DNA from 3 places in the Dyadobacter sp. HNCC25DJ187 genome. Region 2 is predicted to be linked to each of the others. Evidence: riboswitches for the same ligand, from Rfam matches in the RefSeq annotation. Region 2 holds a riboswitch; each other region holds the start of a gene.
The links. A riboswitch is a leader RNA that binds a small molecule or an ion and turns the genes downstream of it on or off. The one in region 2 is predicted to bind thiamine pyrophosphate.

Region 1 (10,562 bases), on a different contig from region 2:
ATGATGTAAGAAGCACACCAGCAAGTAAAGTTTTACTTCTCATCGGAGTTGTATGTTAAAAGTTATGTCTTAAACCTATGTTCAGATTCGGATTGAAATAGAATATTTTCGGCAGAAGCTCTACATAAGCGCCTGTTTCAATAAAAAATGATGTTGGCTTGCTGGCAAAGAAAAACTCCAGTCCGCCAGTGGCCGACGGTCCGGTGGAAATATTGGTCGTATGAACACTTTTTACGTTACGATCAGGGTAGTAACGCCGTGAGTTGAGCTGTACCCCCACTCCTCCATAAGCCATCATTCTCTCGTTGAACATCGGAACATACCATAGATAGGTTCCATTGAATGACACACCAATAGCACCCAGGTCGTCATTAGAAGTTTTGTAAGTAGATTTATTTTTCAAAAACCCCGTATAAGTGCCTACTGACAGGTCCAATCCGTTACGATCTCCATATTTACGTAGTGATACACCTGTAGGCTCTCCCAACTTGAAACCTATAGCCCATTTCTGCGTTTGGGCACTTGCTGTTAAAACACTAAAAATCAATAAAGAAGCCAGATAATACTTTTTCATAACTAATCATTTTAAGTCGGGATAGTCCCCATACTGTTTCAAAAACTATCAATTTCAATGCCACAAACCTATAAAGATTTCAACATAACTGTCAGAGCATCGATATGATATTTTACGACTCGCACGTAATAAATCCGTCACATTTCAATAAATGTTCAGAGCCACCCGCTTGCTCAACTTATTTCTAATAAATTGTTTCAGTACTATTTTATCTTTAATATTGCGCCAGAAACACAATGTCACATACTAATTTTCCAAAACAGTGTCGGAAGGTAAAAAGAGCCAGATTTTTAATTCAAAAGACTTAATTGCCTATTTCCTCGTTGCAGGTACCGGCGCTGCAGTTCAGCTACTTTGCTCTAGTTTATTTCAGGACTGGTTCGGACTTACATTCCAGGAGTCCATCATGCCAGCTTACGCTGCTTCCTTTATTGTAGGTTTTGCCCTCACTAAACTTTTTGCTTTCGATGCCCGCAAAACAAATCAGACCCGACGTGAAATGGTTAAATTTCTGATGGTGGCTGTTTTTTCCGGATTTGTAACTTACATATTTTCAAACGCTGCTTATTACATCTCCAATAATTATTTTGAAACATATCAGTTTCTTATTCCATATTCTGAGAAAACTGTCAATTTCAATGAAATGGTGTGTTACACAGTTGGGATGGGGTTCAGCTTTATAAGTAATTACATTCTTCATAAGACCTTTACATTCAAAAGCACAGGTTTTTACAACCGCCTGAAAGTCCTGATCCGTTAGCTATTATAATTTTTCAATAATAATCGCTGAGGCTCCTCCTCCACCGTTACAAATCGATGCAAGGCCATATCGGCCGCTCTTCTGTTGCAACACAGACAACAGCGTACTGATGATCCTTGCTCCGGAAGCTCCAAGCGGATGACCTAAAGAAACTGCACCACCATAAATATTAACTTTTTTCTGATCCAGATTCAGCTCAGAAATATAAGCGAGTGCAACAACGGCGAAGGCCTCATTTATTTCAAAGTAATCGATATCTGCCAAAGACAGTCCAGCCTTTTTTAATACCTTTTGTGTGGCAAGCATCGGTGTTGTTGTAAACCACGCAGGTTCCTGTTCCGCATCGGCATAAGCCACAATACGTGCAACAGGTTTCAGGTTTTGAGATTGCACAACTTCAGCAGAAGCCAAAATCAGCGCTGCAGCCCCGTCATTGATAGTGGAAGCATTCGCAGCTGTAACTGTACCGTCTTTGGAGAACACGGGTTTTAAAAACGGAATTTTCTCGAATTTGACCCGCTTGTATTCCTCGTCTTCGGTGATGTAAGTACTTTCCGCACCTTTTATGCCAGGTATTTCTACCGCTGTTATTTCATCTTTGAAAAAGCCCTTCTCGGTAGCAAAAGCACTTCGCTGATAAGATTGGATGGCGAAAGCATCCTGTTGTTCGCGTGTGATATTATATTTACTGGCCGTATTGTCACCACAAACACCCATCCCCACCTGATCGTATACATCAGTCAATCCATCTTTGACCAACCCATCCAGCACTTCGCCGTGACCATAAGCCTGTCCGTAACGCGCCTTGGGAAGGTAATAAGGTATTTGCGACATATTCTCCATCCCACCTGCAACGATTACAGATGCATCCCCGAGTTGAATAGATTGTGCGGCAAGCGTAACCGCTTTCATTCCTGAAGCACAAACCTTGTTGACCGTTGTGCATATTACTTCCGGTTTTAAACCGGCATAAATAGCTGCCTGCCGTGCCGGAGCTTGTCCAAGGTTGGCTGATATGACATTGCCCATGTATAGTTCATCTACCACGTCAACGTCAAGCTGTGTCTTAGAGAATGCTCCTTTAATTGCCGCAGCACCAAGTTGAGCTGCATGAATACCCGACAAACTTCCGCCAAAACTTCCGATAGGTGTACGACATGCCGACACGATAAATACGTCTTCCTTCATGGTTTCTGATTTGATGATACTCAAAAATAGAAACTATTCTGAAAGTAACACCTTGTCATGACAGATTCCTGTTCAGAAAACTCATTTCAATTCATCTGAGCTTGATGGAAGCTTATTATATTCACCTTTAAAACTATAAAATCCAAAAATAACAAGGCCAGCACAAATCGGGATAAAGATCAGGATGATAATTCCCCATTGTAAGGAGGTATTCATACGGTCAATTCCTAAATCTGCTTCGGCGATTTTTTCTATGGCCTGAAAGATTAAAAACACAATTATAGCCGGCCCGAGCAATATCCAAACAGCCCCAAGTATTCTTTTCAATATGTTCATATTCAATGTTTTTATTATGTTAGTCCATTACATCTTCATCACCTTTGTTATTGATGTATACTGCTCCTATGACAAAGGATAATGCAGCAATTCCTATAGGGTACCACAAACCAGACAACGGTGTAGAACCCGGATAAGAAGCAACCAGCGTAGCAATAAACGGTACCAATCCACCAAAAACGCCGTTACCGATATGATACGGCAGCGACATGGAGGTATACCGGATCTGTGTAGGAAACAATTCCACCAGAAATGCAGCTATCGGCCCATAAACCATCGTCACAAGCAGTATCTGAAAGAAAACCAATGCTATAAAAATGATATACGTAGCCGATGAAAGGGTTACATCAGCGACCACAGATTTATCTTCAATGGGTAGCAATACATCATCCGGTACCATTCTGGTATTGATTTCACTGAAAGCCATACCATTGTCCAAAGTTTTACGCACCGTACTGGTAATTAGTGAGTCTTTGTCTTCGTTGATCATCGTTTGCTTAACCACAGGCTCGGAGGTGGTATTGAGCTGAGATTGCGCCATGGCTTTCACGTCTGTCGCATCCAGAAAATACTGGTATATAGGCCTGTAGAAAAATACACCAAGCAGCATACCAGTCAGCATAATCCATTTACGACCTACGTTATCACTCCAGGATCCGAAAACGACAAAAAATGGCGTAGCCAGCGCAATTGCCCATAGAAGTATGTATCGGGATTCATTAAAATCCAGCTTACATGTATTTTCCAAAAATGACTGCGCATAAAACTGACCGGTATACCAGATCACCCCCTGCCCCATCGTAGCTCCAAACAAGGCAAGCAGTACCATTTTGAAATTAGCCTTCTTCTGAAAACTTTCTTTCAATGGATTTGCAGAGACCTTTCCTTCTGCTTTAAGTTTTGTAAAAACAGGTGATTCATGCATTTTCATTCTGATGTATATCGAAACACCAACCAGAAGAATAGACAATAAGAACGGGATTCTCCATCCCCAGTCAGCAAACTGATCGGCACCAATGAGATTCTTTGTGACCACGATAATACCAAGGGAAAGAAACAGCCCCAATGTCGCAGTAGTTTGTATCCAACTGGTGAAAAAGCCACGTCTGCCAACGGGAGCATGTTCAGCCACATAGGTAGCAGCACCGCCATACTCTCCGCCGAGCGCCAGCCCCTGCACCAATCTTAGAATAAGCACTAATATTGGTGCAGCATAACCTATGGTTTCGTAAGAAGGAATAAGACCGATCAGAAATGTAGATCCGCCCATAAGCACGAGGGTAAGCAGAAATGTATATTTCCGTCCTATCAGATCTCCGAGGCGACCAAAAACCAGGGCACCAAACGGCCGGACAATGAAACCCGCAGCAAATATAGCTAGGGTGTTTATTAGAGCTGAAGCACCGGCGTCACTTGGGAAAAGTTGTTGTCCGATGATCACCGCAAGACTTCCGAAAATGTAGAAATCATACCATTCAATAAGTGTTCCCAGTGATGAGGCAGCGATTACCTGCGTGATACTCTGTGTAACGTTGTCGTTCTTAGAACTCATGGGTAAAAATCAGGATAAAGTAGCGGGTGATTCAGTGTTACTACCAAACCAGTGTAACAAGGAATATTAAACTAATTTCTACGAAAGTAACAATCTGCACGACGTTACTCATGTGGTTTTGCAAAAACCTGTATTTTCATGTTTTGGTTGTATATGATGCCTGGCAAAACACTATTTCATGCACCTCCGCTGATGTTTTGTAGTCAGGTTTGGTAATATCTAAAAACCTGTACAACTTGATTGCTCTTAAATCCAACATCATGGGCAAAAACCTGATTCTAACACTCATACTATCTCTGACTATCGGGCATGTACGTACGATAGCCCAACCAATATCGCCAGACTCATCTTTGATCGTAAAAAAAACGACTGATTTTGATGTAGACGGCAAGGGATCCTCCTCAAACTGGCAGACTACACAATGGCTTCCTATAATCATTCAGAACAACTCCCAACAAAAACAACCTGGCAGACAGTACATATCACGTATCAAAGTTCTTTATTCAGAGAAAGGCATGTATTTCCTGTTCGACTGTGAAGATCAAAGACTTACCTCCACGATTCAGGAGGACTTTGGAGCCTTGTATAAGGAAGATGTCGTAGAAGTTTTTCTGTGGCCCGACACTTCCGTTCCCATCTATCTTGAATATGAAATATCTCCGCTAGATCATGAGTTGGTGATCCTTGTGCCTAATCTGAAAGGAGGAATGCAAGGCTGGAAACCATGGAATTATACCGGCGATATGAAGGTAAGACATGCCACGAGTGTTCAGGGAAGTTTGAAAAAGAGTATGGCAGCGGTGGAAGGTTGGAAAGCCGAATTTTTTATACCTTTTTCTCTGATGAGTCCAATCGTTCCACAAATTCCAGTATCTGGTACTATATGGAGAGGGAATTTTTATCGTATTGATTATGATCAGGAACCCGCCTATTATTCCTGGAAAAGAACGAATGGCAGCTTTCACGAATATCAAAAGTTTGGAACCTTATTATTTGAGTAGCCATGAACTCAATCCGATTCAAAATGGCCTATACTAAAAAAGTCCTCAAGTTGTAAAACCCAAGGACTTTCTTCAGTATCTATATTTGAATCAGGAAGTATCAGATCCTAATCCAAACCATTTGCTTTTTCTTCTTTTTCAACCTCATCTTCACTTTTTCTGGTGAGATCAGGATCATCGGCTGGCTTCCTGGTCGGTTGCGTGTTAGTAGGTATATCCGGAAAAACAGGTGCCTCTCCAATTGCCTTACTTCTTTCCAATATTGCTGGTTCTCCTCGTTGACGTGCCATAATGATTGTTGTTTGGTTATGATTACTAATACATTACATCTGACCAAATCAAATAATCATTCCAGCGGTGGTTAACTGTCATTTTGCTAAAAATCGTAGACAAACAGCCCGCTGCTGTTTCATTCCTGACACCGTATATACTTTATATCAATCCTCCTGCAATATCAGTTGCATAAAAACTGCATCCAGCCACTGATCAAATTTAAAACCCACCTCACGCAGATACCCTTTTTCTATGAATCCGAATTTTTTATGAAACTCAATGCTGCCTCTGTTAGATGCATCAATAACACCAATCATCGTGTGAATGCCTGATTCGCCGGCCCGCTGTATAAGACTTTTCAATAACCTGCCGCCAACACCCAGACCTCGTGATTTCTCATCCAGGTATATGGAGTGCTCGACACTAAATCTATAACCTATTTTGGGTTTGAAAATATTATACGAACCGTATCCTATCACTTTTTTGTCATGCTCGGCAACAATTACGGGCATTCCGTCCTCAATCATTTTCTCGAACCAGGCTGTTTGCTCCTCCAGCGTCCTGGTCTCGTAGTCGTAGATGGCTGTGGTGGTTAGAATCGCCTGGTTGATGATGTCAAGAATGACAGGGAGGTCTTTCGGAGAAGCATTTCGTATGATCAGATCCATTAAAACAATATACTGTTGTTTGCGTAGTGTTAAAATTCAAAGTTAGCCCAAAATACTAAAAGTCAAATTATTCGACCTGTCCATGCAGGAACTTTATAACATTTATTTTTCATTCCTCAATTTTTCCAATAGCTTTGTCGAAACTTTAGGGGTGTCCCATATGCGGACTGAGATAATACCCTTTGAACCTGATGCAGTTAGTACTGCCGATAGGGAAAAGTCGGAGATAACCATTCATTGGTATCTATATGAATCTTTCGCGAGGTCCATTCCTGAAGTTTTATTTACAAAACGTTATTCAGAATGGAAATCAGCATCAATCAGCAACTTACGGAAATCTCAGAAAATGTGACGGTGCAAAAGCTACTGACTTCTCTATTTTCTAATCCCGGAAAGGGGATAGCCGTAGCAATCAATCAGAGCATCATTCCTAAGTCACAGTGGGAAAAACACATCCTTCTGCCCGACGACAAAGTCACTTTAATCAGAGCCACACAAGGCGGCTAAACGCCGGCTTTGCATTCCAAAACATCCGAGTTAAGATTCATCCCACCATTGCCGACACGACCGGCCAAACAGCACATATACATGAAAATTGAAAAAACACCAGGTGAAAATGTAATCACCCGTACCCCGTTTCCGGCTTCAAAGAAAATTTATGTAAAGGGAACCATTCACAACATCGAAGTTGCGATGCGGGAGATCACACTGTCTGATACACGCATACACGGCAAAACAGGTATCACAGATGTCAATTTACCAGTTACTGTTTATGACACGAGTGGTCCTTATACAGACCAAAACATTGCTATTGACGTACGAAAAGGTCTCAGTCCGTTAAGAAAGTCATGGATTATGGACCGTGGTGATGTGGAACAATTGGATACGATATCCTCCGACTATGGCAGGCAAAGGCAGCTGGAGCCAAGTCTGGATTCCTTACGATTCGCCTGCAACAACAAACCGCTCCGTGCAAAATCGGGACAAAATGTATCTCAGCTTCATTATGCAAAACAGGGCATAATCACTGCAGAAATGGAGTACATTGCCATACGGGAGAACCAACGAATTGCTGAGCAAATCGAGAGGCTCGATAAGAAAGACCGCTTTCTGGCGCATCAACATACCGGTCAAAGTTTTGGAGCGAACACTCCAAAAACATGGATTACACCTGAGTTTGTACGCGAAGAGGTCGCATCCGGCAGAGCTGTAATTCCTTCCAATATCAATCATCCCGAAAGTGAGCCCATGATTATTGGGCGAAATTTTCTGGTTAAGATTAATGCGAACATAGGTAATTCTGCTGTTACTTCGAGCATTGAAGAAGAAGTTGAAAAAGCTGTATGGGCGTGTCGCTGGGGAGCCGATACAATTATGGACCTTTCAACAGGTAAAAACATACATGAAACCCGTGAGTGGATTATCCGCAATTCCCCTGTTCCCATTGGTACAGTTCCCATTTACCAGGCACTGGAAAAAGTGAATGGCAAAGCAGAGGATCTAACCTGGGAATTATTCAGAGATACCCTTATCGAGCAGGCTGAACAAGGTGTCGATTACTTCACGATACACGCCGGAGTACTTTTGAGGTATATTCCGCTGACAGCCCGGCGTGTCACCGGCATCGTTTCCCGCGGTGGTTCTATTATGGCCAAATGGTGCCTTGCCCATCACAAGGAGAACTTCCTTTACACGCATTTTGAAGATATATGTGAGATCATGAAAGCTCATGATGTAGCATTTTCACTTGGTGACGGTTTAAGGCCGGGTTCCATTGCAGATGCGAATGACGCAGCACAGTTTTCCGAACTGGAAACCCTTGGCGAACTGACGAAAATTGCGTGGAAGCATGATGTGCAAACCATTATTGAAGGTCCGGGACACGTACCCATGCATATGATTAAAGAGAACATGGATAAGCAGCTGAAGCATTGCCATGAAGCACCGTTCTATACACTCGGACCATTGACTATGGATATCGCGCCCGGATACGATCACATCACTTCTGCAATCGGCGCGGCAATGATCGGCTGGTTTGGAACGGCTATGTTATGTTATGTCACTCCCAAGGAACACTTGGGATTACCAAATAAAAAGGATGTGAAAGATGGGGTAATCACTTATAAGATTGCTGCACACGCTGCCGATCTTGCGAAAGGACATCCGGGAGCACAATATCGTGATAATGCACTTAGCAAAGCCCGATTTGAATTCCGGTGGGAAGATCAGTTTAATCTGGCTCTGGATCCTGACACTGCAAGGGAATTTCATGACGAAACATTGCCTGCTGAAGGTGCCAAAGTAGCTCATTTCTGTTCGATGTGCGGACCCAATTTCTGTTCGATGAAAATTACGCAGGATGTACGCAATTATGCTGAAGAAAACGGCCTGATGGAGCAGGATGTATTGCAGGAAGGTATGCAAAAGAAAGCGCTCGAGTTCGCCGACAAGGGAAGTGAAATATATCTGTAATGAAACTATTGGCCATATCCAGTCCCGATTTTATCCCTCACGAAGCCCGTATCATCAACGGACTTTTCAGGGCGGGACTGGAATATATCCACATCAGAAAACCGGAATGTACCCTGGATCAGTTAAGGGTCCTGCTTGATGAGATCGACGAAGAATTCATCAGCAGGATTGCTGTTCACCAACATCATCAAGTGGTTTCAGAATTTAAAATTTTCAGGTTGCACTTTACTGAATCAATCAGAAGAAAGACGAATGAAAACGAATTGAAAAATCTGAAAATGCGGGGCTACTGTTTGAGTACCTCGGTTCACGATTTGGAAGAAATGGTAAATTTGAACCCTTACTTCAGCTACACCTTTTTCGGGCCGGTATTTGACAGCATTTCAAAGTCGGGGTATAAAAGTTTGCTTGCCAAAGACTTTTATCTGGAAAAGAAATATAAAACAGTTCCGGTAGTTGGCCTCGGAGGGATTACTATTTCCAATCAACAACAGGTAAAGGACATGAATTTAGATGGTGCAGCTATTTTGGGAATTTTATGGCAGGAGCCCTCAAAAGCCATTGAAGTTTTTACATCGCTGGCTTCTGCCATTAACTCTTAAAAAGAATAATACTGGCAGAAAAGCTCATGCCTATGCAAAATATTAATGACATGATTGACAAGCTACAATTCATATCTAATCAAACCGACGAACTTAGTCATCTGGAATGCATCCAAATTGCATTGGACGCAGGATGTACATGGATTCAGCTTCGCATTAAAGACCAACCAGAAAAGTATGTTTGCGAAATTGCTCATCAGGCAAAAAACCTATGTGATAAGTATGATGCGAAATTAGTTATCAACGATTTTCCGACAGTAGCAAGAGAGGTAAATGCCTACGGTTTACATCTTGGCCTACAAGACATGACAATTTCCGAAGCCCGAAAAATCACAGGTTCAAATATCATCATCGGCGGAACGGCCAACACTGCAAAAGATGTACGCAACCGCATAGAAGAAGGTGCAGATTACATCGGACTGGGACCATACCGGTATACCAGTACCAAGCAGATTCTAAGCCCTTTCCTGGGTTTGGACGGATACCGCGCAATCATGACAAATCAAGCTAGACAAAACAAGCAGATTCCCATAATTGCTATCGGAGGTATTACAGATCATGATATAAATGGTCTGGTATCAGTTGGAGTGCATGGCATTGCTGTTTCGAGCTTAATAGTTCAGGCTGAAAATCCTGAACAACTTATTTCAAAAATTCAAAAAGCACTATGTTAAAAATAGCAGATAAAGCATTTTCTTCCCGCCTGTTTACGGGTACTGGAAAATTCAGTTCTTCCGAATTAATGCGTGAGTCGCTGATTGCTTCCGGTTCGGAATTGGTGACCGTGGCATTACGCCGTGTAGATATGAACAGAGCCGAGGACGACATTTTAATACACCTTAAACACCCAGGTGTCAATCTGTTACCTAATACGTCCGGTGTCCGGACAGCAAAGGAAGCAGTTTTTGCAGCCCAATTGGCGCGGGAAGCATTGGAAACGAATTGGCTCAAACTGGAAATTCATCCGGACCCTAAATACCTGATGCCGGATCCGATTGATACATTGTTAGCTACAGAAGAGCTCGCAAAGCTCGGATTCATCATCCTCCCCTATATCCATGCTGACCCCGTTCTTTGCAAAAGACTTGAAAATGCAGGCGCTTCTGCTGTAATGCCATTGGGCTCTCCTATCGGAA
Region 2 (10,562 bases):
GTCGGAGCCGTATTGGTAAGTCGTGTCATAGTGTATAGGATCCTCCTGTAAGTCGAGCTTGGCTGCCTCTTTTTGAGTTGTACCCTCCGTAATCACGCCGGCATCACTGATAGAACCGACCGTGAATTTCAGTGGTCCGTCTCCCCTGAGAAGACTATTGTAGTTGGTTGTGGTCAACTTCTGCCCATCAATATGTGTAAAAATATCTCCTCTTTTGAAGCCGGCTTTGGCAGCAGGGGAGCCAGGAAGTGTGTAGAGGACTATTCCGACGACATTGGAGCTGCCGGAAGGATAAATAACTAACCGGTAATCAAGACCAGTTGTTTTTGTATTTCCGTTCAATGATGATGTGAGTTCATCAGCACTTTCCTGTATCCATGAGAAGCGGTCGCCATTCGGGTTTGACGTACGGTCGTATTTAAATAACAGTGAACTGAAAAACGCCGAAGGTCCCTGCGACATATCAGGGCTAGCCGGGATTTTATCGTTCCAGTAATACCAATACTTCATATTTGAAAGGATCCAGTCATTTGTTTGACTGTCAGTAGCCGGCTCTACTGTCTTGTCTTTACATGCATACAGCAGTGGCAATAGTACCAGTGATATAATAATTCTTTTCAATAGCATTTTTCTATGCATTATAATTTATAAAAACCTCAGAAATAATATCGCATGCGTGGTTCATCTGTGCTTCATTGATGACAAGCGGAGGTGCAAATCGGATTTTATTGCCGTGGGTGGGTTTACATAGTAAACCCTGTTCCATCATTTTGTAACATAGATTCATAGCTGTGGGGCTATCTTCTGTATCCCTGATCACGATGGCGTTCAGCAAACCTTTGCCTCTGACCAGTTCAATCAGGTCACATTGCGCCTGAAGTGCCTCCATGCGCGACCTGAAAAGAGTACCCATTGCTTCAGCGTTTTCAGCCAGCTTCTCTTCTTCTACGACTTGCAAAGCAGCTATGGTAACTGCACACGCAAGTGGATTGCCTCCATAGGTTGAGCCGTGCTCGCCGGGCGCGATAGTCAGCATGATCTCGTTATCTGCAAGAGCCGCAGATACAGGCATGGTTCCCCCCGAAAGCGCTTTTCCTAATACCAATATGTCCGGTTTTACATCTTCCCAGTCGCATGCCAGCCTTTTGCCCGTTCTGCCGATTCCGGTCTGTACCTCATCAGCAATAAAAAGGACATTGTATTTTGTGCAAAGTTCACGTACCCCTCTCAGGTAACCTTCCTTTGGAACGACTACTCCGGCTTCTCCCTGGATAGGCTCGACCATGAAACCGGCAATGTCGGGATCGGTACGAAATGCATTTTCCAGCGCATCAAGATCGTCATACGGAATGATCACTACACCGGGTAAAAAGGGGCCATAGTCATCAGTACTGGATGGATCGGTAGAAGATGAAATGGCAGCCAGCGTTCTGCCCCAGAAATTGCCGGAAGCGTATACTGTCTTTGCCTTATCAGGTTCAATACCTTTTACTTTATAAGCCCATTTACGGGTTAGTTTCAGAGCCGTTTCGCCTCCTTCAACCCCGCTGTTCATCATCAGTACCTTATCATAACCAAAATACTTGCAGAGAAACTCTTCACATTCACCAAGCTTGTCGTTATAAAAAGCACGTGACGTCAGCGTCAGTTTTTGCGCCTGGGTTATCATTGCCTGCACAATTTTCGGATGGCAATGTCCCTGGCTCACGGCACTGTATGCAGAAAGGAAATCCAGATATTGCTTTCCATCAACATCCCATACATACACGCCGAGTCCCTTGGAAAGAACCACCGGCATGGGCTTATAATTATGAGCGCCATATCGGTATTCAAGTTCTATTGCCTGTTGAGATGTGTTCATGAATGTATCGGTAGGATGAGCCATTAAATATACGCTTTTGAAATGAAGTTGGATTTGCTAAGTAAAAATACGGAAAAGTTAACGGTTTGAAATGTATGAAAGGTTTTCTAAATCATATAACGAAGCTTCAATATATACAATATCAATTTCAGTGTTGATTCCTCAGCTAATGTAATCTACCTTTGCAACAGAATCTCATAGGGGTGCCCAACCGAACGGGCTGAGATCATACCCATAACACCTGATCCGGGTAATGCCGGCGTAGGGAGAGAAAGCTTAAATGAACAGAAAAAGAAGGTTAAAAACTTTCAGATCAGTACCATTCTTAGCTGTTATCGAATCTTTATTTTAATCATCGAGGATAGGTGGCCCCTGCCTGTTCGTAACCATTATGATCGCTATGCGAAACGTTACGGCCTGTCTGTTTGTGCTGTTATTGACTACAACTACCATTTCACGGGTTTACGCCCAAAAAACCATTGCCGGTAGAATCACTGATGCTGCCGATGGCAAGCCGCTGCCCGGTGCTACCGTTCGTGCAGGAGAGATCCGCGGTACGGCTACAGACAAGCAGGGGAATTTTTCTTTGAAGGATATAGCTGAGAACATTGCAGAACTTCAGGTATCCTATGTAGGGTATCAGTCTGTGAAGCTTGCATTGGAAACAGGGAGCAGAAGTATTGAAATTAAACTAGACAAAAGTACATACCAGGCGGATGAGGTGATCGTCAGTGCTACCCGTGTAAATGACAAGACAGGGATGGCTTACACCAACGTAAGTACAGAATCGATAGAGAAGCAAAACCTCGGTCAGGATTTACCTGTATTGCTGAATTTCACTCCTTCACTGGTCAGTACAAGCGATGCCGGAGCAGGAATAGGATATACGGGAATTCGTATCCGTGGTTCGGATGCGACCCGGATCAACGTTACTGTCAATGGTATTCCTTATAATGATGCAGAAAGTCAGGGTGTATTCTGGGTGAATATGCCTGATTTTGCTTCTTCTGTAAATAGTGTTCAGATACAGCGCGGGGTAGGTACATCTACCAACGGAGCGGGCGCATTCGGTGCCAGTGTTAATATCAGTACCAATACTTTCAGAGAGGAATCCTATGCTGAGCTGAACAACTCTTTCGGTTCGTTCAATACTTTTCGGAATACCATCAAACTGGGCACCGGATTGATGAATAATAAATTTTCCGTAGATGGCAGATTGTCTCGTATTTCATCGGATGGCTTTGTGGACAGGGCATCTTCTAATCTTCATTCGTACTACCTTTCAGGTGCATATTACGGTAAAAAGAGTTTTGTCAGAGCGAATGTGTTTTCCGGAAGAGAAAGAACATATCAGTCCTGGAATGGAGTGCCTGAAGCAAAGCTGAGAGGCGATCGTCAGGGAATTCTGGATTTCATAGAACGTAACGGATTAGGTGAAGCGGATGCTGAAAACCTGCTTACTTCCGGTGATCGGACCTACAATTCCTACACTTATAAAAATGAGGTAGACAATTACCGTCAGGATCATTATCAGCTTGTAACTTCACATACATTGAGTGACAAGGTTACGCTGAACCTGAACGCATTTCTGGTAAGAGGTCTTGGACATTATGAGCAGTTCAGAGCCAATGACGAATACAGTAAATATAATCTGCCTAATGTCATAATCGGAGCCGATACATTGGAAAGTACGGATATCATCAGAAGAAGATGGCTTGATAACTACTTTTATGGGACTACATTCTCCCTGGATTATAACAGTTTCAAAAAGCTGACTGCCAGCTTTGGCGGAGGCCTGAATCACTATGACGGAGATCACTACGGACAGATTATCTGGGCCCGTAATGCAGGTAATGTATCCAGTGAACATCAGTATTATGAAAATAAGGGCATAAAGAAAGACTTTAACCTTTACGGGAAAGTGTACTATCAGTTTACCGATAAGCTGAATGCCTTTGCTGATATCCAGTTCCGTGCTGTAAGTCACTCTATTCATGGCAGAGACAACGATCAACTCTTGCACGATGTGGATCAGCAATATCATTTCCTGAATCCCAAAGCTGGACTTACCTATCAGCTGGCTCCTCAGGCATCGGTATATGCGTCATATAGCCTGGGTAACAGAGAGCCAAACCGGGACGATTTTACATTTGCAACTGCTAATCTTTTTCCGGAGCATGAAACGATGCATAATATAGAAGCAGGTGTGCGTACACAAAAAGGCAAGTGGGCTTTTGCTGCGAATTATTATCTGATGAGCTATAACAATCAGTTGGTGCTCACTGGACAAATTAATGACGTGGGTAATGCAATTCGTGTTAATGTTCCGAAAAGTTACCGTATGGGCCTTGAGCTGGAAGGTGCAGTAGTTTTTAATCAATACCTGAAATGGAATGCCAATGCTACTTTCAGCAGAAATAAGATTAAAGATTTTACCGAATACGTGATTGACTACGATACCTATGAGTACCGCACGATCAGTCATGGTCAGACAGATATTTCTTTTTCTCCGAATGTGATCGTGGGCAGTCAGTTTACTCTCAGTCCCAAAAAGAATGTGGAGCTGGCTTTATTGACTAAATATGTGAGCAAACAATACCTGGATAATACATCGGACGAAACCAGGAAACTGGATGGCTATTTCACCAATGATCTGCGGTTGACCTGGTCGGTTCAGCCGAGCTGGATGAAGGAAATATCTTTCAATTTGCTGGTCAATAATATTTTCAACGAAAGATATGAGTCCAACGGATATACCTACGGATTCTTTTCCGGAGGTGTACAGACCCGGGAAAACTTCTACTTCCCACAGGCCGGGACCAACTTTTTGGTAGGGGTTAATTTTAAATTTTGATTTTTTGGGGTTGAACGCAGAGTAAAGGAGTTTGGCACAGAGTTTCGCAGAGTTTATCATGTATAATTCTGCTGAATTTTAATGTGACTCTGTGTTGTTAAAAACATTTGTGATTCCAACGTATTTTGACTTTTAAGTGTCTGATTGGAAGTATAAGATCAGGCACTTAAATGGATCCAAATGAAAAATCTATTCTTATTTACAGTTTTATTGACTATACTCTCAGCTTGCAAAAAAGATGCAGAACCAGAGGTGGCGAAGTTTGATTCAGAAAAATTTCCACAAAAGTGGCGATTGTATTCTGCACAAGGTAGAAGCATAGCAAATAGTCCGATATTGAAAGGCTCTGATTTAAATATGCAGGAGTTTTACATTCTTTATGCAGATGGTACGGCAAGTAAGACGAGGGAAGCGAATGGAACTGCGAAAACGATACAAGGGAAATTTAGATTTACAGAAGTCGATTCACAGAAATTTTTGGAAGTCACCTACGAAACCAGGGGTGAATTAGTTGATAATTGTTATGCTACGCCCGTTGAACAGTTATATGTCAAATCCAAAAGCGAAATACAAGGAATAACAGCCATGTGTGATAGGGCTCACCTTGTGTATACCCGAACCGAATAAAGCAATAATCTAAATCAGCGAAACTCCGCGCCAAACTCCCTAGAACTCTGCGTTTAAATAAGACACACACTCATTCAAAAAACTTCCTGAACTCTGCGTTTAAATTTTTTCAGCCTACCTTTGCGGCATGAATCTGAAAAATGACCTTTTATTACGTGCTGCACGGGGTGAGAAAACCGAGCGCACTCCTGTTTGGATGATGCGTCAGGCAGGCCGTATTTTGGCTGAATACCGCGCAGTTCGTGAAAAAGCAGGTAGTTTTATCAAACTGGCCACTACACCGGAAATGGCGGCAGAAGTTACCCTTCAGCCTGTAGATTTGCTGGGTGTGGATGCGGCTATTATCTTTTCTGATATCCTGGTGATACCCGAAGCCATGGGATTGCCGTATGAGATGATTGAGCAGCGTGGACCGGTTTTTCCAAGGACGGTACATACGCTTTCTGATCTGGATTCGCTGCATGTGGCCGAGCCGGAAGTGGATCTGAAGTATGTCATTGATGCAATCAAGCTGACCAAACAAGGTCTGGAAAACCGCGTTCCTCTAATTGGTTTCGCCGGAGCACCTTTCACTATTTTCTGTTATATGACAGAAGGAAAGGGATCCAAGACTTTCTCGGTTGCTAAAAAGCATCTGTATGCAGATCCTGAATTCTCGCATTTGCTACTTCAGAAAATAACAGATAGTACGATTGCTTACCTTAAAGCGCAGATTATTGCGGGTGCTGATCTTGTACAGATCTTTGATTCATGGGCAGGTATCCTGTCTCCTGAACAATACAAAATTTTCTCCTTACCCTACATCAAGCAGATCTGTGATGCCATCACAGAAGTACCTGTTACTGTTTTTGCTAAAGGAGCATTCTTCGCCAGAGAAGAGATCGGGCAATTAAGCTGCTCGGTAGTGGGGCTTGACTGGAACATGGATATTGCTGAATCCAGAAAACTGATCCCAAACAAGACACTTCAGGGAAATCTTGATCCGTGCGTATTGTATGCATCTTATGATCAGATCAAGCTGGAAGTGAAGAAGATGGTGAATCAGTTTGGTACACAACGGTACATCGCAAACCTTGGTCACGGAGTATATCCTGATACCGATCCGGATAAAGTACGCTGCTTCATTGAATCTGTGAAGGAGTATTCTTCATAGAGAAAAGGGGACACAGAGAGCCACGGAGTTTAAGGTGAGTTGCACAGAGTATTATTTCTGTATATAATACAACGAAAAAACAACTTTCTCTGTGGCTCTCTTTTTAATAACTCTGTGCTCCTCTGTGTAACCTCAAATTCCAGCCCATGCCCAACTCCCCATCCCCCCAAACAAAATGCGTCTTTCTTGACAGAGATGGCGTATTAAACGAAGAGCTTGGAAATTATATAACCAAAATAGATGACCTCATCATTCCGGAAGGTGTACCTGGGGCATTAAAAGCATTGAAGGCTGCCGGGTATCTGCTTATTGTCATTACCAATCAGGCGGGTATTGCCAAAGGGCTATATGGCCCCGAGCTGGTATATGCCATTCACGAGAAGATGCAGGAAGCTGCGGATTATGTTATGGACGATTTATATTTCTGTCCTTACCATCCCGAATTTTCGGGTAAATCCTTATCCAGGAAACCGGATTCACTGCTGATTGAGAAGGCGATTGCAAAATACAATATAGATGCATCCCAATCCTGGATGGTGGGTGACCGTGGAAGGGATATGCTTGCAGGTAAAAAAGTGGAATTGCACACCATACAGATCTTGTCAGAGCATGAAACGCTGGTTGGAGATCATGGTGTTGCCAATCTGGCCGAAGCCGCTGCAATGATTCTGAAACAGGCTTCTTAAACCCTTTCCGCCTGAGTAGGTGCCGCTTTTTGAACAGACCCGTATGCAGGGCACGCATGTTTTGTACATGAAGCAAAAGCGAAAGTACCAGCAACTGCAAGAAGGAAGAATAATTTTCTCATCAGGTATCAATTGTTAGATGTGACTGTAAAGTTATTAAAAAAGTTCTTTGAATGAGCGTTTTCGCATGACTAATAACGAACTCATTCAAAGAACTTTATATAAGATATCAGATTTTTGTTTCGATCAACTCTTCCTCCTGCTGTTCCGCCTCTTGTTCGGTTCTGTTACGATTTTCTTCTGCTGAAACATACGATTCGTCTTTAAAACCCAAAAGTCTTAGCATTGAATCACTGTTTTGCTCAGTTGCAAAAACACGTGTGGTAATGCGTCCTTCCTCATCACGGTCCACAAGAACATGTTTCGGAGCCGGAATAAGACAATGCTGAATACCACCATATCCACCCAGCGACTCCTGATAAGCACCTGTATGGAAAAACCCAATGTATTGTGGCTCATCATCTTCATAAATCGGAAGATACAAGTCGGCACTGTGCATTTCACTGTTATAGAAATCCTGAGAATCACAGGTTAATCCCCCAAGATTGACTTTCTGATAAGGACTATCCCAGTTGTTGATCGGCATCATGATATACTTCTGATTCATACCCCATGAGTCAGGAAGTTGTGTAATAAATGAGCCGTTGATCATGTACCAAAGCTCTTTATCATTCTGAAGTTTCTTATCGATTACTTCATAAATCACCGCTCCGCTTTCGCCAACCGTATAGCTGCCAAACTCTGTAAAGATGTGAGGAGCCGGCACATTGTTCTTGTTACAGATCCACTGAATATTTTCAACAATCTCATCAATCATCTGTTGATAATCATATCCTGTAGACAAGGATGTCTGAATAGGAAGACCACCACCGATATCAATTGAATCCAGATCCGGACAGATCTTTTTCATTTCACAGTACTTGAACATGAAGCGTGTTAATTCACTCCAGTAATAAGCACTGTCTTTGATACCTGTATTGATAAAGAAGTGAAGCATTTTTAGCTTAAACTTCGGATTAGGCGCTATTTTTTCCTTGTAGAGTTCGTTTACATCGTTGTAGCGGATACCAAGGCGTGATGTATAGAAAGCAAAATTAGGCTCTTCGTCCGTGGCGATGCGGATACCCAAATTCATGGAATCAGCGGTTACCAGGTTTTCATACGCTTCGATTTCCCGAAGGTTATCCAGGATAGGAATGCAATTGAACCCTTCGTTGATCAGTTCACTCAGATATTGCGTATAAAGCGGACGTTTATATCCGTTGGCAAGAATATAAGTCGATTTGCTCACCTTCCCACGCCTGTACAACTCACGAATAATAGGTATGTCGAAAGAAGAAGAAGTTTCCAGGTGGATGTTATGCTTCAGTGCTTCTTCCAGAACAAAACTAAAGTGGGATGACTTGGTACAATAGCAGTAGGTGTAGCTCCCTTTGTAATTATGCCTTTTGAAGGCATTCTTGAAAAACATATTCGCATTTCCGATATGCTCTCCGATTTTGGGGAGATAGTTTAATTTTAACGGCGTACCATGCTCCTTGATGATGTCCATCAATGGTACATTGTTGAACAGCAATTCATTATTGTCAACGTTAAACTCCATAGTCGGGAACTCGAACGTTTGCTGAATCAGGTCAATGTAGCTTTTCATCTATTGTTGTTTGCGGACTGTTTAAAATGGTGAGTTACTGAATACAATATGCCTAGAACTTTTTTTCACTGCTTTTTAGTGCCCTTATACAGTCGATTTATTGAAATGATAATATATGATGGGCCATTTGAGAAAAAGACTGGAAAATTGCTTAGAATATGTGTCAATTCCAAACACCAATTTTTTATAAATCATTCCGAAAAATAAAAGGTTTGTGCAAGGTAGCAACGCACTTATCCCTGAAAACACATGGCTCATCATTTTTCGGTTGTGCCAGATATTCATTCCAAATTACTTTGGCTGTGGCTATCCGATGTTGGTCGAAGTCCGGCTATAGATTTTAAACTTTTCTATAGATGATTATTGACTTATAAATTCTTTATAAAATTATATTTACCTGCTTTTGTATTTGTGAATTGAGTCTTTTCTGTTTTTGCAGATAATACGGTTTATATAAATTTGTTGTCTCAGGAGCAGTCTGTTTCACAGGAGTTTATCTTGTAATAGACGGTAATTTGAGGTTTATGCTTTTGGAATCACATCGCCATTTCAGAAAACTTAAAATATTTTGAAAGTTTCCATAGTTTTTATCATTCGAAAACTACAACTTTGCGAGGTGAAAGAGAGAATTGTAAAATCAGCATTGAACCTGTTTTGGCGTTACGGGATACGCAGCGTAACGATGGATGATATTGCCAAAGATCTGGGCATATCAAAAAGAACCATTTATCAACATTATTCTGACAAGGAAGCTATTCTTAAAGTAGTGATTCAGGAGGAACTCAGCTCGCAAAAATGTGATATGGAACAACTCGATGATATCGGGAATCCCATTGAGCAGATGATCGAGGGTACCAACCAGATGAGAGTAGCCATGGCCAATATGAATCCGGCTTTAATTTATGATTTGAAGAAATATTATCCTGAATCCTGGGCTCTTTTCGAAAGTCATAAAGACGAATTTATTATCAAAGGTATCAGAGATAATATGCAGCAGGGAATGGCGGAAGGTTATTACAGAGCAGATATTGATGTAGATGTGCTTTCTCTTTTACGCATTCAGGAATTTGAAATTGCCTTTGACCCAACCATTTTTCCTCCGGATAAATTTCATATGATGCGTGTACAGATGCAGTTCGTACACCATTTTCTGAGAGGAATTATGACAGAAAAAGGATTTGCTTATTACAACACCATTAAAGAAAAATCAGTAATCGAATTTTAACACCCATGAAAAATGAACAATTAATACGCAGCTGTTTATTCATGCTGGCGATCTGTCTGAGTATCGTCCCATCGCGGGCTCAGGACAACGATTTTACCCTGGAAGAAGCGGTGGATTATGCGATAAAAAACAATATCAACATCAAAAATGCACAGCTGGATGCCGTTTCGGCCGAAGCCAGGATTGGGGAGATCAGGGCTGCGGGGTTGCCCCAGCTGAGTGCCAATGCTAATATTACGGACAATATTATCATTCAGCGCTTCTTCCTTCCCCCCGGTGGTTTTGGTGATCCGTCCGTTCCTGCTACAGGAGAACCTGTTGCTATTGAATTCGGTGTAAAGAAGCAGGGATCTGTATCTGCTACATTGAATCAGCTGATCTTTAATGGCTCCTACTTTATAGGTTTGAAGGCAGCAGCTACCTATCGTGAACTGGCTCAGAAAAG
Region 3 (10,562 bases), on a different contig from region 2:
GTCGATTGCTATTGATGTCGTCTTTTTAACAACAATTCAAAAGTAAAATACACGTGAAAAAGAAACCAATCAATATGGACAGACTCACAATTTAATCGGATGAAATTTCAGATTAGATAGATGAACTGTTCCTAAACCGGCCATTGTTCAAGCCTGTAAGCGCTATCCCAGAATACGTACTCTAAGCGCGATGCAGTTATATAAGCATTTTGCATCTTTTTTCTCACCTCGTGTGAAGCATTTTCAGCTATTCGATCACAAATTGTTATCGCCTTTTCAACGGATATAGCAAACTCCTCTCCTGCATAGGCATCAATCCAGTTTTGGTAAACATTAGGCTTCGACTGATTCAGGTAGATATAATCTCCAACCTTTTTATAAATCCAGAAGCAAGGCAAAAGTGCTGCTACCGCAACCTCATAGCTTTCAAATGCACTGGCAGACAAAAGGTAATTGGTATAGGCAAAGCAACCCGGCATTTTTACGTTATCGTGACTGATTTCGTATTCCTTAAAATAACTGATATGCAAAGCCCGCTCGACCAGAATGGCATTCTGTGCAAATTCCAGAAAATCCAGCAATTCCTGGCTATTGCCTGCTTTCGTACCGGCAGTGGCCAAAGCACGAGCAAATTCAGCGAGATAAAGTGAATCCTGGAAAATGTAGTATTTAAATTTCTCTACCGGTAGCGTACCTGCTTTCAATTCCTGATTAAAAGGATGATCTTCTATTTCCTGGTAAATTGGCAAAGCTGCTTCCCACATCTCATCTGTGAATTTCATGACCTTACTTGCATTTTAGTGGGTGAATAAGTATGATTTAATGGCCCTGCCCCACTTCCGGTTGTTATGTTTTTACCAGCTTCAATTGCTCCTGCAACATATATCCTGGCATGTTCGACTGCATTTTTAAGCTCCAATCCTAAAGCCATAAAGGATGCGATCGCAGCCGACAAAGTGCAGCCTGTTCCATGCACATTTTTACTTTCAATATAATTGCTTTGCAAGGTTAGCGTTTCCTGCTGATCTAGCGCCAGTACATCATATAGCACCGGACCAACCAGATGCCCTCCTTTCAAAAGAACTGATTTACAACCTTTTGCAATCATTTGAGCAGAAGCCTCGATCATTTCCTCTACAGATTTGATTTGATGACCGGTTAAAATCTCAGCCTCATCCAGATTGGGTGTGATCAGATCTACAATGGGGAATAATTCTGTCCAGAGAATCTCTATAGTTTGCTCCTGAATTAACCTGGCACCACTCGTCGACACCATCACCGGATCAAAAACTACAAAAGCAGGCTTATACCGTTGCAGTATCCTCGCAACGACCCGAGCCACTTCCACAGTGTTGATCATTCCGATTTTGACGGCATCTATGGTAATGTCTTCAAAAATTGCATCCAGCTGCTGCTCGAGAAATTCCGGGGGAACCGGATGAATCCCTCTGACCCCCAAAGTGTTTTGCGCCGTAAGAGCGGTTATGGCAGAGGTACCATAAGCCCCCAGAGCAGCAATGGTTTTGAGATCGGCTTGTATTCCGGCTCCTCCACCACTATCTGAACCAGCTATGGTCAATACAGTAGGATATCTAGTTATTTCTGTGGTCATTTTGGGAAAATATTAAGATTGTGTACTTGCGATGACAAGCTTCCTTAAGGTTTGTGCTGCCTCAAAAGGTGATGCAGCACTGCATATAGCCGAAATAACTGCAATGCCTTTTGCTCCCTCTGTAATAGCTTGTTTGGCATTTATTTTATTCAGTCCGCCTATCACTACAATCGGATGATTGGTATTGTCATGGATCCATCTGAGCCCATCCATTCCCCACGGCGCTTCGGTATCTGTTTTGGATGGTGTTGAGAAAAGCGGACTTGCAGCGATATATGACGGCTTCCACTCCTCAGCCTGAACAACCTGCTCTTTAATCTCCACAGACAGCCCTGTAATTGCATCTGATGGAAGCAAATCCTTCAGTATCGTAAACGGCATATCGCTTTGCCCGACATGTACGCCGTCGGCATGAATGGCAAGTGCCACATCTACGCTGTCGTTGATGATCAGCGGAACGCCGTAAGGGTCCAGAATATCTTTCAATTTTTTACCTTTCTCAATAAAGGCGCGTGTACCAAGTGCCTTTTCTCTAAGCTGTACCATCGTGACACCACCTTTCACAGCTTGCTCTACGACCCAAAAGAAATCCCTCCCAAGACAAGCCCTCTCATCTGTGACAAGATAGAGCTGCAGTTGTTTTTCGAGCTCTGTCATTGTCTGATCTTTGCCATTTGATCCAGCTGTTCACTGCTGATGTCGGCCAATGCATCCAGAAATGCTATCTGAAAAGACCCTGGCAATTTCGCTTTCTTAAAGGCAATTTCTCCGCATGTACCCATGGTAGACGCCGCAGCTACAGCTGCAAAAAAACTATCTTTATGCACTGCAGCAAATGCTCCGGCAATAGCTGACGCTGAACAACCCATTCCGGTAATACGGGTCATCAGGGGTACTCCATTATCCACAAAAGCCACCTCAGAACCACGCACGATCACATCTGTAGCGCCGCTTACGCTCACTACGGATCCGTATTGCTTGCTTAATGCCGTAGCCGCTTGGATACTATCTGTCGAATTCGCTGTACTATCTACGCCTTTTGTTTTCAGGTTAGATCCTGCAAGTGCCAATATTTCAGAAGCATTACCACGGATAATAGTCGGACTTGCCGTTTCAAGTAATTGTGATAAAACCCTATTGCGATATGATGTTGCTCCCGCGCCAACAGGGTCAAGAATAATCGGTTTGCCGAGCTCTGCAGCTTTTCTCATAGCCAGCTTCATTCCTTCCACCCATTGCGGTGACAGTGTCCCGATGTTAACAACCAATGCCCCGGCGATTGAAACCATTTCCTCGACTTCCTCTACAGCATGTGCCATCACCGGTGACGCTCCCACAGCAAGTAAAGCGTTAGCGGTAAAATTCATAACAACGAAATTCGTTATATTGTGTACAAGCGGAACCTGAGTCTGTACGGCGGACAAGCCTTTGCCTGGTTTTTCCATGATCATGTCGTTATAAGTTTAAAAAACGAATGGAGCAATACAGTAAGGAGCCGAAAACGGATAGGAAAGATCATTAAGGGATCTTCATGCGCTTTTTCCTACGACAGCCTCAACTGTATCAGGTTCGAAGGGTATAAATCTCAGTCCATAAATAGGACACCCCTAAAGCCATTCTTAACTGCGAAAGTAGTAGTTTTGATTATAATAGCCGATTAAAATTCATGAGATAGATCTTTTTGACTATTTTTTGGCTGCAATCGCGTAAAATTTCTAATCTTAAACCCATATTAATGCAAAACATTAAAGCTGCAATTTTTGACATGGACGGTCTGCTGATTGACTCCGAGCCTATATGGGCGGATGCGGCACGTGAAGTAATGGAAAAGGTTAACTTTAAACTTACACACGAACTAAAACTCCAGACGACCGGTCTGTCTATCAAACTTTTCCTGGAATTTTGCTATAAAATTCAGCCGTGGCATACACCTTCATTTGAAGAACTTGAACAAGAAATTCTGGAGCATGCACATAAAAACATCCTTGCAAATGCTGTAGCTATGCCGGGCGCAATTGAACTCATAAAAAAACTGAAAGCATTGAATTTACGCCTTGCTGTGGCGTCAGCTTCGCATATGGAACTGATCGAAGGCGTATTAAAAAGACTCAAAATCATTGATTATTTTGAATTATGGCATTCTGGTGAATTGGAAGAATTTACCAAACCTCACCCTGCCGTATATCTCACTACTGCAGCAAAACTTGGATTGAAGCCAGAAGAATGTATTGCCTTTGAAGATTCACACGCAGGCCTGCGATCGGCACATGCAGCAGGCATGACCACTATATCGGTACCTGCGATGGAAGTATACGAACATCCGAAGTTTGATCTGGCTCATTATAAAATACCATCGCTGAACGATTATATTTTTGAAGAAATGTGTGGTCAGCCAGTAAGCATCATTAACGATTAACGTGCTTGAAATCAATGATCGGACTTCGACACTTTAGTTTTGTGATAGGGATACGTATCATCCTGATCATTTTAAGTGTATTGGTGGTTATATGGCTTGGTTCATTACAGACCAACGTAGTCCTGATCTATATTTTGGGTGGCGTATTCATCGCAGCTCAGGGGTCTTTGCTATACCGCTACGTCACGAACGTCAACAGAAAGCTCACCTACTTTCTGGAATCCGTCCGGTACTCTGACTTCACGATTAACTTCCGCCATGACAACAAAATGGGCAGAACGTTTCAGGAGCTCAATCAGCAATTCAATGAGGTACTTGATGCGTTCCGGCAGGCAAGAGCGGAAAAGGAGGCAAACCTGCAATATCTGAATACCATTGTGCAGCATATCGGAACTGGACTTATCACATTTGACAGTTCCGGGCAGGTAAGTTTAATAAATAATGCAGCATTACGCATGCTGAATATTTACCGTTTACACCAGTTAAGTGAATTAAAAGATAAACATCCGCGACTATATGAATTGCTGTCTAACCTGACTTCAGGCGTGAGAGAGCTTTATCGCACTCCTTCCGACCAACCGCTGGCTCTTCAGGGTGCTTCAATTCAACTGCGCGGCAAATGGGTTCGCATTGTCGTTCTTCAAAATATCCAAACAGAACTACAACAACAGGAAGTGGAATCCTGGCAAAATCTTACGCGGGTTCTCCGACATGAAATCATGAATTCCATGACTCCGATTGTGTCACTTGTAGGAACCATGAGGCTAATCGTGAACGAGGATATAGAACGATCTACAACTGACCAGGAAGCTGTCAATGATTTAAAAGAAGCGCTGCAAACCCTTGAAAAACGGAGCAAGGGAATGATGCAGTTCGTAAATGCATACCGCGACTTTACCACACTCCCCAAACCCGTATTTGCCATAATCAGCGTAACTGAACTGTTGCAGGAAGTTGTTCAGCTCTTACAAACAGATCTTACCGCAAATGGTGTGCTATGGCAACTCACTGTGAAGCCGGAAAACCTGAATTTCAAAGTTGATACCGGACAAATACAGCAAGTACTGATTAATCTTATCAAAAACGCTTCTGAATCCTTTTCGTCCCAGACGGACAGACTCATTACCCTCAACGCTTATCAGTCCGACAACTTGACATTTATTGAAGTCAGAGACAATGGCGATGGCATTGAACCGGAAGCAATTGAAAACATATTTATCCCTTTTTATACGACAAAAAAAACGGGGTCAGGTATCGGTCTCAGCCTGTCGAGACAAATATTGCAACAACATAATGGACAGTTGAATGTGACATCCGAAGTGGGTAAAGGAACTGTTTTCACGTTGATGATTTAAAATGTTACTATTCAGATCATTTTATTGCAACCATTTGACCAGCTTTCCTGTCTTCCAAAAAACGACAAAGATGAAGACACTGATATTGAGTTCTCTGGTGGCCTTTATGGCATGCCAAAGCGCAGGAATCGATAAGAAATCGTCAGAGATACATTTGAAGGAAACAGTATCTTTAAACAATGTACCAAAGGCATCTCTTACTTTTTTCGATGTGCATGACAGCCGTTGCCCGGAAGGGGTGAATTGTATATGGGCAGGAAATGCAAGCGTAGACCTACTTCTGGAGGGTGTCAATACGGAAGGTAAATTGACGGAGCATGTAAATATGTGTATAGGCGACTGCCGTTCACAATCCGGAACAGGATCTTTCAGGCAAGCTGATACGCTGGATCATGAATTCGCCGGACAACGGTACAGGTTCATTCTCGAGAGTGTGAATCCACATAAAAAAGTGGATAGTACTTTCACCAAGGATAAATATTCTATTTCTCTCAAAATCGAGAAGCGATAAACAAAAAAAGGGCAAATCCGGTTGACCCGGAACTTTGCCCTTTTCGTAATCACAGTATATCATCAATTTCCCGCCAGCTTACTTCTTTTATATCCGTAGCTGAAGTAGATTACCAGACCAATCGCCAGCCAGATTACGAATATAAACCAGTTGGATGCTCCCAGTTCCGTCATTAAATACAGATTTGTGAGAATACCCATAACGGGTAAAACTGAGAAATTGAATTTAAAACTCATCACAGATAATACCGCCCAGGTAATCCAGAAAATGATTGTCAGCAGCTTATGCTCAAGAATTTCCGCCACCGAAAGCGCCTGCCATTCTGCTATCACTTCCTGACCATAAAATGCCAATCCCAGTATAGCGGCAACAAAGCCAATACCTACAATGAACTTTCCATTGATGTAGGGCACCCGGAATTTGGAACGTGCAGAAATGCCGGTATGATCCAGGTAGAGAACACCGCCGCAAACAAGAATGAATGCAAAGAATGTCCCTACACTTGTCAGATCCACAAAGAAATCCATTTTGAAAAACAGCGCAGGCACCCCTACTACAAATCCGGTAACAATTGTGGCAAATGAAGGAGTCTGATACTTAGGGTGAATGGTTGCAAATTTCTTCCAAAGCAATCCATCACGGCTCATTGTCATCCATATACGTGGCTGACCTAGCTGATATACAAGCAATGCACTGGTAATGGCGATCACAGAGCTCACCGATATAATTCCTGCCATAAAGTCCAGATCATTCTTTTGAAAAACAAAAGATAAAGGATCGCTGACTTTCAGTTCCTTATAATTGACCATTCCAGTCAGTACAAGTGTAATCAATACATACAATACTGTACAGATAATAAGACAGTAAATCATTGCCTTAGGCATATCCTGCTGTGGATTTTTACACTCTTCGGCGGTCGTAGATATCGAGTCAAAACCAATAAAAGCAAAGAAGACAGCAGCAACACCACTGAGTACACCTTTCACGCCATTGGGTGCAAAAGGTGTCCAGTTATCAGGCTTTACGTAAAACGCACCTGCACAAATTACCAAGAGGACTACACCGATTTTCAGGATTACCATAATATTACTGGCTGTACGCGATTCTCTGATACCTACATACACCAATGCTGTTACCAAAAGAGTAACTAATCCGGCTGGTAAATTCATCAAAATAGCGATATCCCCGATTTTAGGGGCAGTGGCATAGGCATTGGCAGCCATTTGTTCGTAAGTACTCAAAGAAGCCATTCCAGAAATCTGCATTTTTTCAAAAGCTTCACCTGCCGCAGATGGATTGACTGTAAGCCAACCTGGAAGTGTGATCCCAAATCCTTTGAGCATACTTACAAAGTACTCAGACCAGGAAATGGCCACTACCATATTCGACACGGCATATTCGAGAATCAAAGCCCATCCGATGATCCAGGCAAACAATTCTCCGAATGCCACATATGCATATGTGTAAGCACTCCCTGAAACAGGGACCGTGCTCGCAAACTGCGCGTAGGAAAGTGCCGTAAATACACAGGCAATGGCTGTGAAGATAAACAAAAGCGAGACCGCCGGACCACCGTTGTAGCTTGCAAGTCCGATAGTACTGAAAATACCTGCTCCAACAATCGCAGCTATACCCAATGAAACCAGATCTCTCACACCGAGAATACGTGCCAAGCCGCCATTCTCTCCATCATGCGCATCCTTTAATATCTGATCAACTGTTTTTTTACGAAATAGAGAAGTGTTTTTTTCCATTCAGGATTAAAAGTTAGGTAAGCACCGCTATTGAATGCGGCTGCGAAAATAAGCATATTCTTCAATGATAAAGGCATGGGGTACCAATATGTTTGAATATCAACATATTGTCAATATAAAATTTTAATTTAAACAATCCATTCAATATTTTATTCCGATGTTTTACATTTTAATATACTTGTCACTTTTAGAACACTCATACTTCCTTAATCTGTCGTAAAGGTTTATATTTACGCAGTCCTTATCCCCAAACATTAACAGCCATTCATGAAAAGTATCCTCTCTTCTATTTTCCTGATTTGCTCGGGTTTCAGCTTTGGCCAGACCATAACTCAATACACCACCGCTCAAGCACATTCCCATAACGATTACGAACAACTCACACCATTTAAAGCAGCATACAAGCAGCAATTTGGTTCAGTTGAAGCTGATCTTTTCCTTGTTAATGATTCATTGTACGCGGCACACAACCGTGAAGATATCAAACCTGAAAGAACTTTTTCCAAACTATACCTCAATCCCATACTCCAGGAAATCAAGAATAACAACGGACAAATTTATTCTCAGAAAGATCTTACTCTTCAGTTACTGATTGATCTGAAAACGTCGGCAGACGAAACACTCACTGCTCTCGTAAAAATCCTTAAACCTCACGAAGCTATCCTGGCACCCAAGGGGCCGGTAAAAATTGTGGTAAGCGGCAATACACCACCACCGGAAGCATTCATCAAACATCCAAGCTTCATTTTTTTTGACGGGCGTCCCGAAGTCCAGTATACCTCCCATCAGCTGTCACGCATAGGACTGGTCAGTCAGGCTTTTCAAAAGTATTCCAAATGGAACGGTGAAGGAGAGTTGCCTGAAAAAGACAAAAAGGCACTTATGAAAGTGATTGACCAGGTTCATAATCAAGGCAAAAAAATCAGGTTTTGGGCTACTCCTGACAACATTCATACCTGGAAGACCATGATGAATCTCAAAGTAGACTATCTCAATACAGATAAAGTAGTACAGATGGGAGACTACCTGCGTACCGCTCCCAGGTAGGACTTTCAATCCTTTTTCGCGTATTAGACTAGTATCGTAAATCCACTCTATTCCAGCTGATATGTCATCACCGTCCAATACTTCGCTTAAAAAAGTGCTAAAACCAATTCATGTTTGGGCTATAGCAGTGGGGTTGGTGATATCTGGTGAATATTTTGGCTGGAACTATGGTTGGGGCGTGTCTGGTACCATTGGTTTCCTGATCGCGACGCTGCTGGTCACTGTCATGTATATTACTTTCATTTTTAGCTTTACTGAACTCACCACATCCATTCCACAGGCGGGAGGTCCTTTTGCATATTCTTTCCGTGCTTTTGGCTGGTGGGGTGGATTTATTGCAGGTTACGCTACGCTGGTAGAGTTTTTAATCACTCCTCCGGCTATTGCTTTTGCACTGGGAAGTTATACCAATTTCCTCTATCCTTCCTTGTCCGTATTGCAGGTTGCATTCTCATGTTACGTGATATTCATAGGTATCAATCTTCTCGGTATTAAAGAATCTGCCACATTTTCATTATTTGTAACCATCCTCGCTGTAGCTGAACTGCTCGTATATATCGGGATCATTGCTCCACATTTTTCAATGCAAACCTATATAACCGATCCCATGCCTTTCGGTTGGCAGGGCATATTTGCAGCATTGCCTTTCGCTATATGGTTTTATCTTGCAATAGAAGGAGTCGCTATGGTAGCGGAGGAAGTCGAAGACCCTAAAAAAACAATTTCTAAGGGATACATTTATGGTATTCTCACACTCGTGCTGTTGGCACTAGCCGTAATGATCTTCACCGGAGGAGTAGTACATTGGTCAAAGCTCAGTAATATTGACTATCCTTTACCCGCCGTCCTTGGACACATACTCGGAAGAGATTCCGGACTCACTCATATCTTCGCTAGCCTGGGACTCTTCGGACTTATCGCATCATTTCACGGAACTATCATTGGTTATTCAAGGCAAATTTTTGCTTTGGCCCGAAGTGGTTATTTGCCTCCATTTCTCGGAACTGTGAACTCTCGTTATCAAACGCCACACTGGGCATTAATTGTGGGTGGAATAATCGGCTGTATTGCTTTAAGCATTGGAAATACTAATCAGGTTATTATACTGGCAGCACTGGGCGCTGTGGTTATGTATATGATAAGTATGGTAGCCCTGCTCGTTCTAAGAAAAAAAGAGCCTGACTTGGAACGTCCTTTCGAAGTTCCCTTCTATCCTGTTTTCCCAATATTAGCACTGATATTATCCTCCGTCTGCCTCGTGGCGATTATTTACTACCACTTCGACCTCAGCTTATGGTTTTTTGCCGGTTTTGCTGTACTTGCTATAGGCTTCATGACTTTGGGTAAACATAAATCTGAACCCGGTAAAGCTATTGATAAGCACCCCTGATTCCTGGAAGGTCTATTTGGATTTTCGATCATTATAGTAGAAATATCTTCTGTAGCATACCGGAATATTTTCAACCTTATGGCCAGACGTTTTCAAAAAATATTAATAATATTCGAATATTTTACTAAACAATAAATAGTTAATCCAGCTTTCAGATCAGATTCTTTCGTGGTAACAAAAAAATTAGGACAAAAAAATCTTACTTTGTAAATCCTTCGTATGTCTCTTTGATAGAAACTGATCTACTTAGTTTTACAGAAGAATAAGAATTATTTTAGTCTTCAATATTTGAAGACTAATCTTCACTAGTAAGTATTGAAATGAACATATTGATTGTTGAAGACGAGCACATCATTGCGAAGCATTTACAATTTACCCTCAGCAGTTTTGGATATGAGGCAAAAGATGTAGCTACCAATTACCATAATGCAATTGAACTGCTGCAAAAAAATGTATATCACCTCGCTTTACTCGACA

Region 1: another riboswitch for thiamine pyrophosphate. It lies ahead of thiS (sulfur carrier protein ThiS); the one in region 2 lies ahead of AC1XUE_RS22720 (TonB-dependent receptor).
Region 3: another riboswitch for thiamine pyrophosphate. It lies ahead of thiM (hydroxyethylthiazole kinase); the one in region 2 lies ahead of AC1XUE_RS22720 (TonB-dependent receptor).

What each region holds. Positions count from the first base shown of each region.
Region 1 is NZ_JBXHAT010000002.1:329,275-339,836, forward strand. It holds gene AC1XUE_RS12425 (hypothetical protein) at 1-43, opposite strand, end outside; gene AC1XUE_RS12430 (hypothetical protein) at 56-574, opposite strand; gene AC1XUE_RS12435 (GtrA family protein) at 837-1,334, shown strand; gene AC1XUE_RS12440 (acetyl-CoA C-acyltransferase) at 1,338-2,522, opposite strand; gene AC1XUE_RS12445 (DUF6814 family protein) at 2,604-2,858, opposite strand; gene AC1XUE_RS12450 (MFS transporter) at 2,878-4,410, opposite strand; gene AC1XUE_RS12455 (carbohydrate-binding family 9-like protein) at 4,647-5,411, shown strand; gene AC1XUE_RS12460 (hypothetical protein) at 5,519-5,701, opposite strand; gene AC1XUE_RS12465 (GNAT family N-acetyltransferase) at 5,849-6,352, opposite strand; TPP riboswitch at 6,490-6,585, shown strand; gene thiS (sulfur carrier protein ThiS) at 6,656-6,859, shown strand; gene thiC (phosphomethylpyrimidine synthase ThiC) at 6,941-8,824, shown strand; gene AC1XUE_RS12480 (thiamine phosphate synthase) at 8,824-9,426, shown strand; gene AC1XUE_RS12485 (thiamine phosphate synthase) at 9,459-10,100, shown strand; gene AC1XUE_RS12490 (HisA/HisF-related TIM barrel protein) at 10,094-10,562, shown strand, end outside.
Region 2 is NZ_JBXHAT010000003.1:346,807-357,368, forward strand. It holds gene AC1XUE_RS22710 (S41 family peptidase) at 1-627, opposite strand, end outside; gene rocD (ornithine--oxo-acid transaminase) at 632-1,885, opposite strand; TPP riboswitch at 2,051-2,146, shown strand; gene AC1XUE_RS22720 (TonB-dependent receptor) at 2,262-4,715, shown strand; gene AC1XUE_RS22725 (hypothetical protein) at 4,896-5,342, shown strand; gene hemE (uroporphyrinogen decarboxylase) at 5,470-6,495, shown strand; gene AC1XUE_RS22735 (D-glycero-alpha-D-manno-heptose-1,7-bisphosphate 7-phosphatase) at 6,642-7,181, shown strand; gene AC1XUE_RS22740 (type III PLP-dependent enzyme domain-containing protein) at 7,411-8,892, opposite strand; gene AC1XUE_RS22745 (TetR/AcrR family transcriptional regulator) at 9,461-10,117, shown strand; gene AC1XUE_RS22750 (TolC family protein) at 10,123-10,562, shown strand, end outside.
Region 3 is NZ_JBXHAT010000002.1:1,616,896-1,627,457, forward strand. It holds gene tenA (thiaminase II) at 132-782, opposite strand; gene thiD (bifunctional hydroxymethylpyrimidine kinase/phosphomethylpyrimidine kinase) at 779-1,612, opposite strand; gene thiE (thiamine phosphate synthase) at 1,625-2,269, opposite strand; gene thiM (hydroxyethylthiazole kinase) at 2,266-3,063, opposite strand; TPP riboswitch at 3,136-3,231, opposite strand; gene hxpB (hexitol phosphatase HxpB) at 3,348-4,028, shown strand; gene AC1XUE_RS17640 (sensor histidine kinase) at 4,043-5,383, shown strand; gene AC1XUE_RS17645 (hypothetical protein) at 5,454-5,894, shown strand; gene AC1XUE_RS17650 (amino acid permease) at 5,957-7,648, opposite strand; gene AC1XUE_RS17655 (phosphatidylinositol-specific phospholipase C/glycerophosphodiester phosphodiesterase family protein) at 7,916-8,695, shown strand; gene eat (ethanolamine permease) at 8,757-10,085, shown strand; gene AC1XUE_RS17665 (LytR/AlgR family response regulator transcription factor) at 10,406-10,562, shown strand, end outside.